4 regions of the Streptomyces sp. NPDC043870 genome follow, and region 1 is predicted to be linked to each of the others. Evidence: riboswitches for the same ligand, from Rfam matches in the RefSeq annotation. Region 1 holds a riboswitch; each other region holds the start of a gene.

Evidence for each region. A riboswitch is a leader RNA that binds a small molecule or an ion and turns the genes downstream of it on or off. The one in region 1 is predicted to bind cobalamin.
Region 2: linked by a shared signal. The riboswitch ahead of AC0699_RS18250 (ribonucleoside-diphosphate reductase subunit alpha) and the one ahead of AC0699_RS20370 (prenyltransferase/squalene oxidase repeat-containing protein) in region 1 are both predicted to bind cobalamin.
Region 3: linked by a shared signal. The riboswitch ahead of cobN (cobaltochelatase subunit CobN) and the one ahead of AC0699_RS20370 (prenyltransferase/squalene oxidase repeat-containing protein) in region 1 are both predicted to bind cobalamin.
Region 4: linked by a shared signal. The riboswitch ahead of AC0699_RS06150 (cobalamin biosynthesis protein) and the one ahead of AC0699_RS20370 (prenyltransferase/squalene oxidase repeat-containing protein) in region 1 are both predicted to bind cobalamin.

The regions. Positions count from the first base shown of each region.
Region 1 covers NZ_JBWKDT010000015.1:124,667-129,501, forward strand. The annotation lists gene AC0699_RS20355 (CorA family divalent cation transporter) at 1-751, opposite strand, end outside; gene AC0699_RS20360 (hypothetical protein) at 751-1,398, opposite strand; gene AC0699_RS20365 (MBL fold metallo-hydrolase) at 1,641-2,681, shown strand; cobalamin riboswitch at 3,031-3,178, shown strand; gene AC0699_RS20370 (prenyltransferase/squalene oxidase repeat-containing protein) at 3,271-4,530, shown strand; gene AC0699_RS20375 (SCO2322 family protein) at 4,617-4,835, shown strand, end outside.
Region 2 covers NZ_JBWKDT010000013.1:18,766-23,600, reverse strand. The annotation lists gene pstA (phosphate ABC transporter permease PstA) at 1-1,131, opposite strand, end outside; gene pstC (phosphate ABC transporter permease subunit PstC) at 1,133-2,170, opposite strand; gene AC0699_RS18260 (hypothetical protein) at 2,167-2,658, opposite strand; partial or broken gene AC0699_RS18255 (hypothetical protein) at 2,971-3,283, shown strand; cobalamin riboswitch at 3,336-3,478, shown strand; gene AC0699_RS18250 (ribonucleoside-diphosphate reductase subunit alpha) at 3,609-4,835, shown strand, end outside.
Region 3 covers NZ_JBWKDT010000007.1:267,782-272,616, reverse strand. The annotation lists gene cobN (cobaltochelatase subunit CobN) at 1-1,849, opposite strand, end outside; cobalamin riboswitch at 1,887-2,020, opposite strand; gene AC0699_RS12670 (cobalamin biosynthesis protein CobG) at 2,065-3,462, shown strand; gene AC0699_RS12665 (precorrin-8X methylmutase) at 3,459-4,100, shown strand; gene AC0699_RS12660 (precorrin-2 C(20)-methyltransferase) at 4,106-4,835, shown strand, end outside.
Region 4 covers NZ_JBWKDT010000003.1:357,395-362,229, reverse strand. The annotation lists gene AC0699_RS06170 (inorganic phosphate transporter) at 1-229, shown strand, start outside; gene AC0699_RS06165 (hypothetical protein) at 245-466, shown strand; gene AC0699_RS06160 (alkene reductase) at 578-1,648, opposite strand; gene AC0699_RS06155 (MerR family transcriptional regulator) at 1,785-2,132, shown strand; cobalamin riboswitch at 2,218-2,372, shown strand; gene AC0699_RS06150 (cobalamin biosynthesis protein) at 2,404-3,354, shown strand; gene AC0699_RS06145 (cobyric acid synthase) at 3,351-4,835, shown strand, end outside.

The DNA.
Region 1 (4,835 bases):
GCTCGCCGGCGACGAGCGAGGAGTAGCTGGCATAGGCTCGCCGGGCGGCGTCCTGAAGGGACTCGATGTTCGCGAGCACCAACCTGGCGGCGCTCAGGTACGAGCGAGCGAGCCTCTGCCGCTCTTCCGGAAAGCTGCGGCTCAGCATCCTTCGCGCAAAGGTCTCGTCCGTGGCCTCCAGATAGGGCAGGAGCGCGTGGTGCATGAGGGCCGCATGCCGCCGTAGCCGGGCCAGCCGATAGACCTGCTGCGGGTCCCGTTCCCGGAACATCTCGTCCTCGAGGTCCTCCATGTCCAGCAGGTCCTGTACGGCGGACCGGCGAAAGGTCTCCAGGGCCTCCTCCAGCAGCAGGAACAAGGTGGCCACGGGGTCGGAGGGCCTTTCGCTCCGCAACCGGCCGATGAGGCTCTCGACCGGTCCCATCGGCCCTCGGCGAACCATGACCAGGTACCGATCGGTCACGAAGGTATGCACATGGGCGACCTGGCCTGCTTCGACCACGGGCACGACGAAGCCCGCGCTGTCCCCGAAGAACTCGGCCCGTACGGGTTCACCTTCCCTGCCCAGCCACGTCAAGCCCGCGCCTTCCAGACCGAGCTGCCGGGAGACCGGCTGTTCGTCGGGCGACGCCTTCTCGGGCAGCTCGATGTCCACGAGCAGGAAGCGCGCTGCCGCGAGACGCTCACGGGCCTCCGGCAGGTTTGTACGAGCGACGATCCCTTCCGGCATCGACACCACGGATACGATCATCAGGGGATGCGCAGGCTGCTGGTGAAGCGCTTGTAGAGCTGGTTCAGGTCCTTCTCGTTGTCAGCCGGGCCACTGGCCGCAAGCACGACAAGCTGGCCGTCAGCGGCAATGACACGGACGAGGATCACACTCGGGACGCCGTCGCTGTTGAACGTGATACGGCCCTCGCGGGCGGGGCGGCCGTCGACTGTTACGGGGCGGTTACTGGTCACGGTCCCGCTGATCGAGGCAGCAGCGCCTTGGATGACCTTGTCCAGCTCACCCTTGAGGTCAATTCCCGAAGCGTCCGCGACCTGGAACGCAAAGCGCTTGTTCCCGTCCTCGACCTTGTAGATACGCATCTGGACGGACTTGGAGCCGAGAGGGATGGAGACTTCCTGGGTTTCGGCCTTGCCGGGCATCTTGACCGAGATGCCGGTGGGTTTGTCGATGGTCTCGACCCACTCGGCGGTGATGCTGCGAGGCGGGCCGGTGACCGAGATCCAGTCGGCGGAGGCGGAGACGGCGGCGGAGGCGTGGAGGCCGCCTGTGCGGGCGAAGCCGTCGGGCGTGCCGGCGGCGGTGGCCCCGCCCGTCCCTGCGGCGATCAGAACGGCGGTCAGGCTCGCGGTGGCGGCCCGGCGAGCAAAGCGGCCTGTGGTGTCCACGGGTCCTCCCAGTGCTTTTCCTCGCTGTCGACGCACATGAGGTCCTCTTCCCAGTGGATCGCAGCGAGTGCTCCCTGTCATGTCGGTGCAAGAACCTTCAACCAGAATGATCTTCGGTGTGGCGACATCCGAGGCGCAGGCCGGCCGGGGATCCCGGCAAACTCCCCCGGGCTGTTCTGACGGTCCATCAGTTCTCGTTATAGTGAGCAATGCCCCTGCCGCCTCCGGAGATTCGAGGACGCATGCCACAGGTGATCCAGCACGGCGGAGGCGTCTGGTCCCTCCAGGTCCCCATCCCGGACAACCCACTCGGCCACACCCTGGTCCATGTCCTCGACACCGTCCGCGGCCCCGTCCTCATCGACACCGGCTGGGACGATCCGGCCTCCTGGACGGCCCTCACCGAGGGCCTGTCCGCCATCGGCACCTCGGTGGCCGACGTCCACGGCGTCGTCATCACCCACCACCACCCCGACCACCACGGACTGTCCGGACAGGTGCGCGAGGCGTCCGGCGCCTGGATCGCGATGCATGCGGCCGACACCGCCGTCGTACGCCGCACCCGCGCGGCACAGCCCGGCGCCTGGCTCGACTACCTGGCCGACAAGCTCGCCGCCGTCGGCGCCCCCGAGGAGCATCTCGCCCCGCTGCGCGCGGCGCGCACCGAAGGCCGGATGCGCACCCTGCCCGGGCTCCGGGCCGCCCTGCCCGACCGGGAGATCGTTCCCGGGGAGCTGGTAGACCTGGCCGGCCGTCGGCTGCGCGCGATATGGACGCCCGGCCACACCCCCGGGCACGTCTGTCTGCACCTGGAGGAGGACCATCCGGCAAACCTCCCCGGCGTTGGACGGCTCTTCTCCGGCGACCACCTGCTGCCGGGGATCACCCCGCACATCGGCCTCTACGAAGACCCCGACGACTCCACCGTCACCGACCCGCTCGGCGACTACCTCGACTCCCTGGAGCGTGTGGGCCGCCTCGGAGTCGCCGAAGTGCTCCCGGCGCACCAGCACGCCTTCACCGACGCCCCCGCACGAGTCCGCGAGCTGCTCGCTCACCACGAGGAGCGGCTCGGCGGACTGCTGGAACTCCTCGCCGCGCCGCTCACTCCGTGGCAGCTGGCCGAGCGCATGGAGTGGAACCGCCCCTGGGAGCAGATCCCCTACGGCTCACGGAACATCGCGGTCTCGGAGGCGGAGGCCCATGTGCGCCGCCTGGTGAAGCTGGGGCGGGCGGAGGCGGTGGCGGGCAGTGATCCGGTGGCGTACGTGGCGGCCCGCTGACGCCCGTCCCCGTCGGCCCGGGCGGCGGCATTCCGGCGGGCGCGTCCGCGCGGGCCCGGCAGCGAGCACGTCATGGCGGTCATTGTGTCGGCGACCCGACGACCCGACGACCCGACGACCCGACGATCCCATGGCGACGGCCCCGGACGCGGGGCGGACCGCACCCCGCGCCGCGACCCCGGACCGCCGGGACAGACCGCGCGCACGGACCGCAACCCCGGACCGCCGGGACAGACCGCGACCCCGGACCGCGGGGACAGACTGCGACTCCGGACCCCGACCCGGACCGCGGGGCAGACCGCGCGCCCGGCCGCGCATGGCGCCGACCGTCCCCGGGGGCCCGGAATACGGACCGGTAGAGTGTGCGAGTCGTCATCACACCGTACGGGGGGAAGCCGGTGTAAATCCGGCACTGACCCGCAACCGTGAGCCGCCGTCGCAGGCGGTGAGTCGGAATGCCTCGTACCGGAGTGACCGGCTCGCGCCATCGGGACCGTCCGGTGGCCGGCACCGTCGAGGTATACGGCGCCGGAGCCTGGTGCCTCAGCGTGCCTGTGCCCGGCTCCCGACAGGAGAGGCACAGTCCGCCATGACCGTTCGCCGCAGCGCAGCAGCGCTCGCCGCCGCTTCCGCCGTGCTCTGCGTGGCCGGTGCCCCGGCCGCGACGGCCGCGCCCACCCCTTCTCCCTCGCCCACGGTCCCGGCCGGGCTGTACGGCACGAAGGACCCGACGTACGACGGTGTCTGGCGGCAGTCGCTGGCGCTGCTCGCGCAGGACGTCATGCGGACCGTGCCCGCCGCGAAGTCCGTCGACTGGCTGACCGGGCAGCAGTGCGCGAACGGCGGCTTCGCCTCGTACCGCGCGGACGTCAGCAAGCCGTGCGACGCGAAGACGATGCTGGACACCAACGCAACGGCGGCCGCGGTGCAGTCCCTGCGCGCCCTCGGCGGGCACCAGGACGCCGTCAACAAGGGCCTCGCGTGGCTGAAGTCCGTGCAGAACGCGGACGGCGGCTGGAGCTACAACCCGGGCATGCCGTCCGACGCCAACTCCACGTCGATCGTGATCGGCGCCTTCGCCGCGGCGCAGGCCAAGCCGGGCGACGTGAAGTCGAAGGACGGCAGGACCCCCTACGACGCACTCGTCTCCTTCGCGATCCCGTGTGCCGACGCGACGGGCGGCGGGGCGTTCGCGTACCAGCCGGACAAGGCGGGCAAGCTGCTCGCGAACGGCGACGCCACGGCGGCGGCCGTGCTCGGCGGACTGGGCCGCGGCATGATCGTCGGTGGCCCGAAGCCGGACGGGGAACCCAAGTGCGCCACCCCGGCCAGGGCGACTCCGGAGCAGGCCGCGCGCAACGGCGCCGCGTACCTCACGAAGGCGCTGGCGAAGACCGGGCACCTGGATTCGCCCCCGCTGCCCGGCGCGACCGACCCGGCCCCGCTGCCGGACTTCGGCAACACCGCGGACGCGGTGCTCGCCCTGTCCGCCGCCGGACACAGTGACAAGGCGGCCGGTGCGGTGGCCTGGCTGGAGAAGAACTCCGCCGCCTGGGCGAAGGACGCCGGACCTGCCGCGTACGCGCAGCTCATCCTCGCCGCGCACGCGTCCGGCGCCGACCCGCGCGACTTCGGCGGTGCCGACCTGGTCGAGCAGCTGAACGCGACCGGCCCCGCGCCCACAGCCACCGACACGGCCACGCCGCAGCCGCGCGAGGGCGACTCCGACGACGAGACGGACAAGGGCGGCGACAGCGCCGGTATCTGGTGGATCGTCGGCGCGGGTGTCGCGGCCGGCGCGGGCATCGGCTTCCTGATCAGCGGTCGCCGGAAGAACCAGCAGCAGTGATGCCGGGGGCGACCGACCGCACTCGCCCCCGAGCCCGCTCCCGCGGTGCGCGGGGGTACGGGATACGCGCAGGGGCGGGCACGGTCGTGCCTGCACGACTGACCGCGCTCGTCCTCGCCCTCGGCGTCACGCTCACCGTGCTGGGCGGCGCGGGGTCCGCGCAGGCGGCGGGCTACCGGTACTGGTCGTTCTGGCAGTCCGACGGCGGGGCCTGGGCGTACGCCACCCAGGGCCCGGCCACGGCCCGGCCGGCCGATGGCACGGTGGACGGATTCCGCTTCTCCGTCAGCGCGGACTCGCAGGAC
Region 2 (4,835 bases), on a different contig from region 1:
GCGCGTCAGTTCGCCGGGGCCCCGCCCGCCGATCACACGGGCCAGGATGAAGAGCAGCAGCACGAGCGCCATCAGCAGCGCCGCGGAGCCGAATCCACGGGCGATCAGGCTGGGCTGGGGAGAGCCCACCAGCTGGAAGGTGGCCAGCGGCAGGGAGACCTGAGGGCCGCTGAGCGGGTTGGCGTTGAGGTCGGCCGTGAAGCCCGAGGTCAGCAGCACCGGCGAGGTCTCGCCGATCCCGCGTGCGGTGCCCAGGATCACGGCGGTGGTCAGTCCGGAGCGGGCGGTGGGCAGCACCACGGTCCACACCGTGCGCCACTGGCTCGCGCCGAGGGCGTACGAGGCTTCCCGCAGCGAGCCCGGGACCAGCCGGATGACCACGTCGGATGCGCGGATGATGATGGGCAGCATCATCACGCCGAGGGCGAGGGCCGCGGCGAAACCGGACTTGTCGACGCCGAGGATGAGGATCACCGTGGCGTAGATGAACAGACCGGCGACGATCGACGGCAGTGCCGTCATGGCCTCGACGATGGTCCGGACGAACCGCGCGTAACGGCCCGGTACTTCGTTGAGGAACACCGCGCAGGCCAGTCCCAGGGGCACCGTGATCGCCAGCGAGATGGCGATCTGCTGCAGCGTGCCGACGATCGCGTGCAGGACGCCGCCGTCGGAGAGCGGCTGCAGCGGGCCGGTGCGCGACATGTCCTCGGTGAAGAAGTTGAGGTGCACCAGCGCGGAGTGGCCGCGCCACAGGGTGTACACCACGACCAGGACCAGAGCGGCCAGCAGCAGTGCGGCCAGGCTCTGCCAGAGCACCGCTGCGACCTTGTCCCGTACCGCCACGCTGCTCTCGTCGAACGAGACGAGCACCGCGTACAGGCCGAGGAAGAACAGATAGGCGACGACGACGAAGCCCAGGACCGAGTCGAACGGGGCCACCCAGACGAACAGCAGCACCGTCAGTGCGAGCGATCCCACGGCGGCGCCCGCCAGGGCGAGGAGGTCGGAGGCGTGCACGGACGAGGTGTTCCGGCGGACTTCCGGGGAGTCGTCCCGTACCCCGGCCGCCGGCCGTACGGTCCGCGCGGGCTGCTGTGCGCGGACGTCTTCCTTGAGCAGGTCGGTCATCTCAGGCCTCCGCCCCGCTGCCGGAGCGGCTGCGGGCCGCGATCGACGAGGCGATGAAGTTCACGACAAGGGTCATAAGGAACAGCGCGAGTCCCGCGGCCATCAGGGCGGACATGCCGAACTCGCTCGCCGAGCCGTAGCGCAGGGCGATCAGCGCCGACACCGAGTTGGCGCCGTTCTGCAGGATGTGCGGCTGCACGGCGAAGACAGGGGAGATGATCATGAAGACGGCGATCGTCTCGCCGAGGGCCCGGCCGAGGCCCAGCATGGTCCCGCCGATCACACCGCCCCAGCCGAAGGGAAGGACGACCGCGCGGATCATTCCCCACCGGGTCGCGCCGAGGGCGAATGCGCCCTCCCGTTCGCCCGGAGGCGCCTGGGAGAAGGTCTCGCGCATCACCGAGCAGGCGATCGGCGTGACCATGAGCGCCACGACGACGCCCGCGATGAAGGTGGAGGAGGTGTAGACGGTCGTGGTCTCCAGCGGGTCGGTGGGATCGGCCCCGTCGACCTCGAAGAGCGGGATCCAGGAGAAGTAGGTGGTGAGCCAGCGGGAGAGCCCGACGATGTACCCCTGCAGGAAGAAGGCGCCCCACAGGCCGTAGACCACACTCGGCACCGCGGCCATGAGGTCGACGAGGCTGACGAGTGTCCGCTTCAGCTTCCGCGGCGCGTACTCCGAGATGTACAGGGCGGTGCCCATCGCGAGCGGGACCGCGATACAGATCGCCACGAGGCCGATGAGCACGGTGCCGGTGATCACCGCGGCGATGCCGAAGCGATGGGAGTCCGGCTCCCACGCCGATGTGGTCAGGAACGAGAACCCGGCGACGTCGAGTGCCTGCTTGGCGCGGTAGGTGAGGAAGACGCCGACCAGCAGCATGACGACCAGCACGATGGCGCCGCTGCCGCGCGCGCCTCCCCGGAAGATCCGGTCCGCCAGTACTCCCCTGCTGCGCAGTGAGCGGGGCTTGTCCGCCGCGTCCGCGTGGTCGGGATCCGGCTCGGGCTTGTGGAGCCCGGGCATGGCAAGCGTCATCGGGCACCCGCCCCGGCGACGGCCCGCGTGGGGGAGTCGGTCCGTGCGAGGGACCCGGCCGCCGGCGCGTGGCCCTCGTCGTCCTGCTCCGCACACGTGGACGCCGGTTCCGCGGCCCCGCGCAGCGGCACTCCGCGCAGCCGGGGCCTGCTGGGCATCCCCTCGGCCAGCCGGGCCACGGGAACGGCCGCCAGGAACTGGCTGAGGTTGTACTGGCATTCGCGCTGGCGCTGATAGGGCCGGCCCGCGACCGCGACGGCCCGCCCGTCGAGTTCGAGGCGCCATGTCCAGCTGCCCGCCGCGTCCGGCATGGAGAGCAGCACACGGGCCTCGGCGACCTTCTCACGCAGTTCGATCAGCGCGGCAGCGCAGTCCTCGGGGCCGGCGAACGCTTCGGCGCTGCGTCCCAGTTCGCGGTTGTTCGCCCCGATCAGCCGCCACCCGACCGGCTTCTCCTCCTCAGGTCTCTGCGGCGATACGCGCATCACGTACAAGAACCGCGGCCGAACCATCGAAACCACCCCCTCCCGTCCTCCGCCCATGCGCTCTTCGCCTGTGGCGGGAAGACATCCCCGAGCGCACCCGACGCTCGCGGCTTGTGTAGGGCCTGTGTGCACGGCGAGGTGAAGGCCGAACGGAGGGAAAATGAATGGGAAGCTCCGGGGAACTCAAGGTAATCGTGATCACGGTTCCGGTGACGCTGCGCGGCCTCCGCCCCGGCCCCGGACGACCGCCGGCCCCTGGAAGCCCGTGACCTGCGGAACCGGAATCACGTGGCCTGTTCGCGGCAGACCGCCGGGATGGATGCGACCATCAGACCGTTGGAGCCGGAAGAGTACGACGCCCTCGGGGAACTCACCGCGCAGGCGTATCTCGGGGACGGACTGCTGGACTTCGGGGAGCAGGACCCCTGTCTCGCCGTGCTGCGGGATGTGTCCGGTCGAGCGGGCCCGGGCCCTCGAGGGGTGCCGTCGGCTGGTGTTGTCGACCCAGCGGCGGATGCGTGGCGCCCAACGCATCCATGAGCGTCTGGGCTTCGTACGGACCCCGGGGCGGGACTGGGAACCGCTGACAGGCCTCGATCCCCTGCTGACGTACGCGCTTGAGCTCTGAGGGGTGAGCCACACCACCGCGACACAACATGTGGGGGGCGCGGCATCGACCCGCCCCTACATGTATGCTCGACTCCGTTGCCGCAGCAGGGGAATCCGGTGGAAATCCGGAACTGTCCCGCAACGGTGAGTTGGTCTGCATTCGCTCCTTTGCATACCCACGAGTCCGAGGACCTGTCGGCAACGCACCCGGTCCGTCCGGCCCGGGTGCCGACACGTCCGGGCCTCGCGGAACAGGCCGGTGGACGCGGCGCACCGGCTCTCAGACGCGTGCGCCCGTGCCCCTGTGCCCCGCCGGCCCCCAGCCGAGCGAGGGAGAGCACCCCGTGACCATCGCGCCGCCCGATCCTGCTTCAACGAAGCTGCCCGACGGGCCAGGTACCGCGCTGCTGCGGACCCTTACCGACCTCACCGCCGATCTCCCCGACACCGACCCGGGCCGCGTCGCCGCCGCCGCGCTCCGGGGCCGTCACGCGGGCTCGGACGAGGCCGAACTGCGCGAGCTGGCCACCGAAGCGGCCGCCGGACTGATCTCGGAGGACCCGGCCTACTCACGGCTCGCCGCCCGGCTGCTCACCCTCACCATCGCGGAGGAGGCCGCCTCACAGGGGGCGGCCGCCTTCTCCGGCTCCGTCGCCGTCGGCCACCGCGAGGGCCTGATCGCGGACCGCACGGCCGCGTTCGTACAGACCCACGCCGGGCGCCTCGACACGCTCATCGACCCCGCCGGCGACGACCGCTTCGGCTACTTCGGCCTGCGCACCCTCTACAGCCGCTATCTCCTCCGGCACCCGATCACCCGCAAGGTCATCGAGACACCGCAGCAGTTCATGCTGCGCGTAGCCGCCGGCCTGGCGGAGGACGACTCGGTCCGGGCTCTCGACGAAGTCGCCGCGCTGTACGGGATGATGAGCCGGCTGGACTACCTGCCGTCCTCCCCCACCCTCTTCAACTCCGGCACGCGCCACCCCCAGATGTCATCCTGCTATCTGCTGGACTCCCCGCTGGACGAGCTGGACTCGATCTACGACCGCTACCACCAGGTCGCGAGGCTGTCGAAGCACGCGGGCGGCATCGGCCTCTCCTACTCCCGCATCCGCTCCCGCGGTTCGCTGATCCGCGGCACCAACGGCCACTCCAACGGCATCGTGCCGTTCCTGCGGACGCTGGACTCCTCGGTCGCCGCCGTGAACCAGGGCGGCCGCCGCAAGGGCGCCGCCTGCGTCTACCTGGAGACCTGGCACGCGGACATCGAGGAGTTCCTGGAGCTGCGCGACAACACGGGCGAGGAGGCGCGCCGTACGCACAACCTCAACCTGGCGCACTGGATCCCCGACGAGTTCATGCGCCGGGTGAACGCGGACGCCGAGTGGTCGCTGTTCTCACCGGCCGACGTGCCCGAACTGGTCGACCTGTGGGGCGACGACTTCGACGCCGCGTACCGCAAGGCGGAGGCCGCCGGGCTCGCGCGCAAGACGATCCCGGCCCGTGACCTCTACGGCCGCATGATGCGCACGCTCGCCCAGACCGGCAACGGCTGGATGACGTTCAAG
Region 3 (4,835 bases), on a different contig from region 1:
TCGAGGAGATCTGCGCGTACTCGTCGAGCAGCTGCTCCAGGCGCGCGATGTCGCCGTACGAGTCGGCGCGGGCCATCGGCGGGACGAGATGGTCGATGAGGGTGGCGTGCACGCGGCGCTTGGCCTGGGTGCCCTCACCCGGGTCGTTGACCAGGAACGGGTAGACGAGCGGAAGGTCGCCGAGCGCCGCGTCGGGGGCACAGGCGGCGGACAGGCCCGCGTTCTTGCCGGGCAGCCACTCCAGGTTGCCGTGCTTGCCGAGGTGGATCATCGCGTCGGCGCCGAAACCGCCGTCGTCCGCGGAGGCCGCGATCCAGCGGTAGGCGGCGAGGTAGTGGTGCGAGGGCGGCAGATCGGGGTCGTGGTAGATCGCGATCGGGTTCTCGCCGAAGCCGCGCGGCGGCTGGATCACGACGAGGAGATTGCCGCGGCGCAGGGCGGCCAGCACGATGTCGCCCTCGGGATTGCGGGAGCGGTCCAGGAACATCTCGCCGGGCGCCGGGCCCCAGTGCTCCTCGACGTGCTCGCGCAGTTCCTGCGGCAGGGTCGCGTACCAGCGCTTGTAGTCGGCGGCCGGGATACGGACCGGATTGCGGGCGAGCTGCTCCTCGGTGAGCCAGTCCTGGTCGTGGCCGCCCGCCTCGATGAGCGCGTAGATCAGCTCGTCGCCGTCGCCGGACGCGAGGCCGGGGATCTCCTCCGTACCGAAGTCGTAGCCCTCCGCCTGGAGCCGGCGCAGGAGCGAGACCGCGGAGGCGGGGGTGTCGAGGCCGACGGCGTTGCCGATGCGGGAGTGCTTCGTCGGGTACGCGGACAGGACGAGAGCCAGCCGCTTCTCGGCGTTCGGAATGTGGCGCAGACGGGCGTGGCGTACGGCGATCCCGGCGACGCGGGCAGCGCGCTCGGGGTCGGGGACATAGGCCGGGAGGCCGTCCTCGTCGATCTCCTTGAAGGAGAACGGGACGGTGATGAGGCGGCCGTCGAACTCCGGGACCGCGACCTGGCTGGCGGCGTCCAACGGGGACAGGCCCTCGTCGTTCTCCTCCCAGCTGCTGCGCGACCCGGTCAGGCACAGCGCCTGCAGGACGGGCACGTCGAGCGCGGCGAGCGCGCCCGCGTCCCAGGACTCGTCGTCACCGCCGGCCTGTGCCTCGGCGGGCCTGGTGCCGCCGGCCGCGAGGACGGTCGTGACGATGGCGTCGGCGCCGCGGAGCTGTTCGAGGAGCTCCGGCTCGGGGGCGCGCAGCGACGCCACGTAGAGCGGGAGGGCCCGGCCGCCCGCGTCCTCGACGGCGTCGCAGAGGGCGCCGACGAAGGCGGTGTTCCCGCTCATGTGGTGGGCGCGGTAGTAGAGCACGGCGATGGTGGGGCCGCTGGTGCCGCTGGTGCTCTTCGCCTCGCGTTCCAGGGGGCCCCAGGTGGGCGCCGGGGCCGGGGGCTCGAAGCCATGACCGGTGAGCAGGACCGTGTCCGACAGGAAACGGGCGAGCTGCTCCAGATTGCCCGGACCGCCGTGCGCGAGGTAGGCGTGCGCCTCGGCGGCGATCCCGACCGGGACGGTGGAGGCCTCCATCAGCTGGGCGTCGGGGGCCTGTTCGCCGGTGAGGACGACCACGGGCCGGTCCTGGGCCAGCAGCTGGTCCAGACCCTCCTGCCAGGCGCGGATACCGCCGAGGAGCCGTACGACGACGAGGTCGGTGCCGTCGAGGAGGGCCGGCAGCTCGTCGAGCGGGAGCCGGGAGGGATTGGCGAAGCGGTACGCCACCGGGCCGTCGTTGCCCTCGGCCGCGCGGGCGCTGAGCAGGTCGGTGTCAGAGGTCGACAGCAGCAGGATCGTCGCGTGCGTCATCGCGTGCGCAGGCCTTCCTCGGGGTGTCCGCGCCCCGGGTGGTCGTAGGACGGCGGGAGTTCCTGACTTGCCGGGTCCCGGGGGCCCGGCTCACAGTGGCGGGACCGCGCCGGATTCTCACCGGGCTTCCTCCCTAGGGCCCTGGGACCCCGTGCCGTTCTGCATAGTAGAGGCTGGCCCTTGCCGGCAGGGCGGCCACCTGGAATGACGTGGGTATGCTCGCCGCCATGCCGCCCACACCGCCAACACCCCCGGACCGGGACGAACCCCGCATTCGGGACCGGGGAGACGCATGCCCGGGCGCGCTGCGGCTCCACGCGGCGGACGACGGGCAGCTGGCCCGACTCCGGTTGCCCGCAGGCTTCTTGACGGCTCGTCAGGCCGAAGCCCTGGCCGCTGCGGCGGAGCGGCTCGGCGACGGGGCGCTGAGCATCACCTCCCGGGGAAACGCGGAGCTGCGCGGCCTCGGCGAGGGGTGCGGGGCGCCGCTCGCGGGAGTGCTGCGGGAGGCCGGGCTGTTGCCCTCGGACACGCACGAGCGGGTGCGCAACGTGCTGGCCTCACCGCTCGCCGGACTCGACGGACTCGGTTACGGCGACGTCCAGTTGTGGGCGCGCGAACTGGACGTACTGCTGTGCGCGAGCGACTGGGCGGCCGGGCTGTCCGGGCGGTTCCTGTTCGCCCTGGACGACGGGCGCGGGGATGTGGCGGGCCTCGGTGCGGATGTGACCTTGCTCGCAGAGACCGGCGGCTCGGCGCTCGTACGCGTCGGGGACCAGGCGTTTCGCGTCCGCGCTGCCGATGCCCCGCGCGCGGCCCTCGCCGCCTCGGAAGCCTTCCTCGCGGCGGCGGCCGCGGCGGGCACGGGGGCGTGGCGGGTGCGGGAGCTGCCCGGTGGGCAGGACATTGCCGTGGGGGCGCATCTGGAACGGGCGGGCATTGCTGCGGAACCTTTGCCCGCTCCGCCCCTCCCCGGCGGTGTCGATCTGCGGCTCCGCCGCGTGGGGGGCACGCCCCCGGACCCCCGTACGGCCTTCGGCCGTGAGGCGGAACCCCGGCCCGGGGTCGTCGAAGGGCCCGGCGGCTGGGCCCTCTCCGTCGCCGCCCCGCTCGGACGGCTCACCGTCGCGCAGGTCCGCGCGCTGCTGCCCGCGCCCGCGGACGAGGTACGGCTCACGCCGTGGCGCGGAGTCGTCGTGCCCGGGTTCGCCGACCGCGCGGCGGCCGAGGAGCGGCTGGCGCAGCTCGGCGAGGCCGGGCTGATCACCGGCGCCGACTCCCCCTGGTACGGCGTCGGCGCCTGCACAGGCCGGCCCGGATGCGCCAAGTCGCTGGCCGACGTACGGACCGACGCGACACCCGGCCGGGGCGGCCTGCCCGTGTACTGGTCCGGCTGCGAGCGACGGTGCGGACATCCGCACGGGCAGTACGTGGACGTCCTGGCCACGGCGGACGGCACGTACCGGGTGACCGTGCCCGGCGCCGGCGTACCGGTCGACGGGCCGACCGGCGTACCGACAGACCGGGGACTGGCCGACGCCGTCGCGGCGGCACGGACCACGACCGTCCCGACGACCGCCACGAAGACCGCCACGAAGACCGTCACGAGATGAGCGAGAGCACAGTGTTCGACTACGAGAAGGACGGCGCGGAGATCTACCGCCAGTCCTTTGCCACGATCCGCGCCGAGGCCGATCTCGCCGCGCTGCCCGCCGACGTCAGCCAGGTCGTGGTGCGGATGATCCACGCCTGCGGCATGACCGACCTCGTCCGCGATCTCGCCTACTCGCCCGGCGTGGTGGCCCGCGCACGCGCGGCCCTGCGTGCCGGCGCACCCATCCTCTGCGACGCCCAGATGGTCGCCAGCGGTGTCACCCGCAAGCGGCTGCCCGCGGACAACGACGTGATATGCACGCTCTCCGACCCGTCCGTGCCCGCGCTCGCCGCCGAACTCGGTACGACGCGCAGCGCGGCCGCGCTGGAGCTGTGGCGCGACCGCCTCGACGGCGCGGTCGTCGCCGTCGGCAACGCGCCCACCGCACTCTTCCGGCTCCTGGAGATGATCGAGGAGGGCGCGCCCCGCCCGGCCGCCGTCATCGGCGTGCCGGTCGGTTTCATCGGCGCGGCCGAGTCCAAGGACGCGCTCGCCGTGCACGGTTCGGGCCTGGAGCACCTGGTGGTGCGCGGGCGGCGCGGCGGCAGCGCCATGGCCGCGGCAGCGATCAACGCGATAGCGAGTGAGGCGGAGTGAGCGACGTGACCGGGAAGCTCTACGGCGTCGGGCTGGGGCCCGGCGATCCGTCGTTGATGACCCTGCGCGCGGTGGAGGTCATCGCCGAGGCGGACGTCGTGGCGTACCACAGCGCACGGCACGGCCGTTCCATCGCGCGCTCGATCGTGGCGAAGCACCTGCGCTCCGACCACATCGAAGAGCGGCTGATGTACCCGATCACGGTCGAGACCACCGATCACCCCGGCGGCTACCGCGGCGCGCTCAACGACTTCTACGAGGAGGCCGCGGAGCGGCTCGCGGCGCATCTCGACGCGGGGCGGACCGTGGCCGTGCTCGCGGAGGGCGACCCGCTCTTCTACGGCTCGTACCAGCACATGCACAAGCGGCTGGCCCACCGGTACCCGACCGAGGTGATCCCCGGGGTCACGTCGGTCAGCGCGGCCGCGGCCCGGCTCGGACAGCCGCTCGTGGAGGCCGAGGAGGTGCTGACGATCATCCCGGGCACGCTGCCCGAGGAGGAGCTGACGGCCCGTCTCGCCTCGACCGACTCCGCTGTGGTGATGAAGCTGGGGCGGACCTTCCCGGCGGTGCGCCGGGCGCTGGAGCGCGCGGGGCGGCTGGACGACGCGCGGTACGTGGAGCGGGCGACGATGCCGGGCGAGCGTACGGAGCCGCTGGCCGAGGTGGATCCGGAGTCCGTGCCGTACTTCTCGGTGGCGGTGCTGCCGAGCCGCATCGACGAGGTGCGGCCGA
Region 4 (4,835 bases), on a different contig from region 1:
GACCAGTCAGGGCACCTGGGGCGTCGTCGCCGTCGGCGTGCTGCTGGTCGCGAGCTCCGCTGTGATCTGGTCGCTCTCGCGCCGCAAGCCGGTCGACCACACGAACGTCACCGACGACGAGGCCGCCGACGCCGAGCAGGCAGGCGCCACGGCGCTGGACGGCCTGAAGGTCACCATCCCCGCCCCGGCCGCCCCCGCCGGCGAGCCCGCCCCCACCGCCGCGGTGTAAGGAGGAAACGAAAGCATGAAGATCGACTGGGCAGCTCTCGGCTCCGTCTTCGGCGTGAGCCTCGTCGTCACCGTCGCCCTGGTGGGCTTGTTCACCCTGGGCATCGTGGGCCTCTCCAAGCAGGAAGCCGCCTCCGCGCAGGGAGGCTCCGCGGTCCTGGCCCGCACGGGTGCCTACGCCTGCTTCGCGCTGTGCGCGGCGGCGGTCGCGTACGGGATCTTCCTGATCGTCGCCTGATCCGGCAGCCCGCTTCGTCCGGTCCTGTGCCCCATCACCGGGGCGGAGGACCGGACGAAGGCCGTTGCAGCGCGGAAGGCCGGGCCCCCACGGCTACTGCCGCGGCGCAGGTCAGTGTTGATGACTGGAGTAGTCGAGGTACCCGGTGTCGCCGCCCTGGTACCACGTCTCCTGGTCGCTCTCGCGCAGCGGGAGTCCGAGACGGAGCCGCTCCACCAGGTCCGGGTTGGCGAGGTAGGCGCGGCCGTAGCTGATCAGGTCCGCTCCGAGGGCGAGCCAGTGCTCGCCGAGCGCCTTGTCGGTCGGCTTCGGGCCGATCTGCCCGCCCGGGTTGACGACGAACGCGCCGGGCCACGCCTTGCGCAGCCCGATGAGCACGTCGTCCTCGGCTGTGACCAGCGTATGGACGTAGGCGAGACCGATCGGGGCGAGCGCGTCCAACAGGGCCCCGTACAGCTGCGGCACGTCGTCCTCGACCATGTCCCAGACCTGGCCCCCGGGGGAGAGACGGATGCCGACACGGTCGGCGCCGATGGCGTCGGCGGTCGCCTCCACCGCCTCGACGGCGAAGCGGATGCGTCCGGTGATGGAGCCGCCGTAGGCGTCGGTGCGGCGGTTGGCGTTGGAGGACAGGAACTGCTGGATCAGATAGCCGTTCGCCCCGTGCAGCTCGACGCCGTCGAAACCGGCGTCGATCGCCCGGCGCGCCGCGTCGGCGAACACTTGCACCTCGCGCTTGACCTCGTCGGTCGACAGGGCCCGGGGGACGGGGGCGGGCAGGAGTCCCTTGGGGCCGGTGAACAGTTCGCCCTTCAGCGCGATCGCGGACGGTGCGACGGGGTGGTGGCCGACGGTCTCGGGATGCGCGACCCGGCCGGAGTGCATGAGCTGGGCGAAGATCCTCCCGCCGTTGGCGTGCACCGCGTCGGTCACCGGCCGCCACGCCGCGACCTGCTCATCACTGTGCAACCCGGGGGTGTTGGGGTTCGACTGCCCCTGCAGGCTCGGCTGCACCCCTTCGCTGACGATCAGGCCGGCGGTGGCGCGCTGGGCGTAGTAGGTCGCCGCCGACGCGGCGGGTATGCCGTCCTGTGTGGCGCGAGCCCGGGTCATAGGGGCCATCACGACCCGGTTGGGCAGTCGGAGGTTTGCTAGCTGGTAGCTCTCGAACAGGCTGGTCACAGTCATTCCCTTTGCTCTCGAGGAGGTGCTGGCCGGTCGTGAGTTACGCTAAAACCTGACGTTGACGTCAGAGGCAAGTCCTGTGGTCCGGATCATCGGTGGGGTCCCGATCACCGGGGAGGCATCGGGAGGCAATGTGCGCATCGGCGAGCTCGCCACCAGGACGGCCGTGAGCGTGCGCGCCCTGCGGTACTACGAGGAGCAGCAACTGCTCGCGTCGGAACGCAGCCCCAGCGGACAGCGCCGGTATCCGGAGAGCGCGATCGAGCGCGTCATCCTGATCCAGCAGCTGTATGCCGCGGGGCTGTCGAGCAAGACGATCCGGGGGCTCCTTCCCTGCATCAACACGGGAGTCAGCACACCGGAGTCCCTGGCGCTGCTGAAGGCCGAACGCGACCGGATCGGCGACCGGATCGGCGAACTGGTCAGCACCCGGGACCGGCTCGACGCCGTGATCGCCGCGGCCGAGGGGACGGAGCACTAGGTCGCGCGCCCGCGTGTGGGACTCCGTGCGGCTCCGTGTGGGACTCCGCACACTGTCCCGTCGCAGGTCAAGGGCGAGTTGACGGGTGTTCTCAGCCCGTGGTGGACTTCCGGAGCCATTTACGGCGGCAGAAGAGGAAGCCGGTGCGAATCCGGCGCGGTCCCGCCACTGTCACGGGCGCGTCCCCCTTCAACGGGACGCTCCCCGAAGCCAGGAACTCTCTCCCGCCGGTCACGTCGAGCCAGGGCGCGGACCCTGAGTGAGGACGAACATGCGTACAGAGCGGACCTTTGCATGCGGTGCCGCTGCCGGACTCGCCGGCGACCTGCTCCTCGGCGATCCGCGCCGTGGGCATCCGGTCGCCGCGTTCGGCCGGGCCGCCGCTGCCGTCGAGCGGGCGCTGTGGCGCGACCACCGAGGGTGGGGCGCGGTGCACACCGCTGTGTGCGCCGGGGGCGCCGTCGTCGCGGGCGCGCTGGCCGCTGCTTCCGTGCGCCGTTCCCGTACGGCATCGATCGCGCTGACCGCGGCCGCCACCTGGGCCGTGGTCGGCGGCACGTCGCTGGGGCGGGAGGCCCGGGCGATCGGCGGGGCGCTGGCGGCCGGGGACATCGAAGTCGCCCGGGAGCGGCTGCCCCATCTGTGCGGGCGTGACCCGCAGGCGCTGGACGGACCGGGGATCGCCCGGGCGGTCGTCGAGTCCGTCGCCGAGAACACCTCCGACGCGGTCGTCGGCGCCCTGGTGTGGGGGGCGCTCGGCGGGGTGCCGGGGCTCGTGGGCTTCCGTGCCGTGAACACCCTGGACGCGATGGTGGGCCACAAGTCGCCCCGCTACCGGCGGTACGGCTGGGCGTCGGCGCGGCTCGACGACGTCGCGGGCTGGCCGGGCGCCCGGCTGACTGCGGCACTGGCGACGGTCGCCGGCGGGAATCCCCGGGGTGCGGTACGGGCCTGGCGCGTGGATGCCGCGAAGCATCCGAGCCCCAACGCCGGCCCGGTGGAGGCGTCGTTCGCGGGGGCGCTCGGAGTGAGGCTCGGCGGGACCCTGTCCTACGGTGGGCGGGTCGAGCACCGGCCCGTACTCAACGGGGACGGCCGGGCCGTCGAAGTCGCGGACATCGAACGTGCGGTGCGGCTGTCGCGCCGCGTGGGGGTGCTGGCACTCGCGGCGTGCGCGGGCGCTCGGCTCGTATACGGGGCTGTCAGGGGGAGGCGTACATGAGTGGCGGTGGACTGCTGGTCGCCGGGACGACGTCGGACGCGGGCAAGAGCGTCGTCACGGCGGGGATCTGCCGATGGCTGGTGCGCCAGGGCGTGAAGGTCGCGCCCTTCAAGGGACAGAACATGTCCCTGAATTCGTTCGTGACGCGCGAGGGCGCGGAGATCGGCCGTGCGCAGGCCATGCAGGCGCAGGCGGCGCGGGTGGAGCCCTCAGCGCTGATGAACCCCGTACTGCTCAAGCCGGGCAGCGACCGGTCCAGCCAAGTCGTGCTGATGGGCAAGCCGGTGGGCGAGATGAGTGCGCGCGGGTTCTTCGGGGGGTCCGGGCCCACGGCGCAGCCGCAATCAGGTGCTGTGTCCCCCGGGAAAATGCTGCACGGCGGGCGGCAGCAGGCGCTGTTCGGGCCCGTCATGGAGTGCCTGGAGGAGCTGCGGGGCACCTATGACGCCGTGATCTGCGAGGGAGCCGGCAGCCCGGCCGAGATCAATCTGCGGCGCACGGACATCGTGAACATGGGCATCGCCCGGGCTGCGGGCTTCCCCGTGGTGGTGGTCGGGGACATCGACCGGGGCGGGGTGTTCGCGCAGTTCTTCGGTACGACGGCGCTGCTCGCCCCTGAGGACCAGGAGCTGATCGCCGGCTATCTGGTGAACAAGTTCCGCGGTGACGTCACGCTCCTGGAGCCGGGGCTGGAGATGCTGCACGGGCTCACCGGGCGGCGGACGTACGGTGTGCTGCCCTACGCACACGGGCTCGGCATCGACGAGGAGGACGGCCTGCGCGTCTCCCTGCGGGGTGCGGTACGCGAGTCCGTCGTCGCCCCGCCGGTCGGTGAGGACGTGCTGCGCGTCGCGGTCTGCGCCGTACCGCTGATGTCCAACTTCACCGATGTGGACGCACTGGCTGCCGAGCCGGGCGTGGTCGTGCGCTTCGTGGACCGCGCCGAGGAGCTCGCCGACGCCGACCTGGTCGTCGTGCCCGGAACACGCGGCACCGTGCGCGCCCTGGAGTGGCTGCGCGAACGGGGCCTCGCGGACGCGATCGCCCGCCGCGCGGCGCAGGGCCGTCCGGTGCTCGGCATCTGCGGTGGCTTCCAGGTGCTGGGCGAGCGGATCGAGGACGAGGTCGAGTCACGGGCCGGGTCCGTGGCGGGGTTCGGGCTGCTGCCGGTGCGGGTGCGGTTCGCGCCCGGGAAGACCCTCGCACGGCCGGTGGGCGAGGCGCTCGGCGAGCCGGTCGAGGGGTACGAGATCCACCACGGTGTCGCCGAAGTCCTCGGCGGAGAGGCCTTCTTGGACGGCTGCCGGGTCGGATCGGTGTGGGGCACCCACTGGCACGGCTCGCTGGAGAGCGACGGCTTCCGGCGGGCGTTCCTGCGCGAGGTGGCCGCGGCCGCCGGGCGCCGTTTCGTACCGGCCCCCGACACGAACTTCGGCGCGCTGCGCGAGGAACAGCTGGACCGGCTCGGCGACCTGATCGAG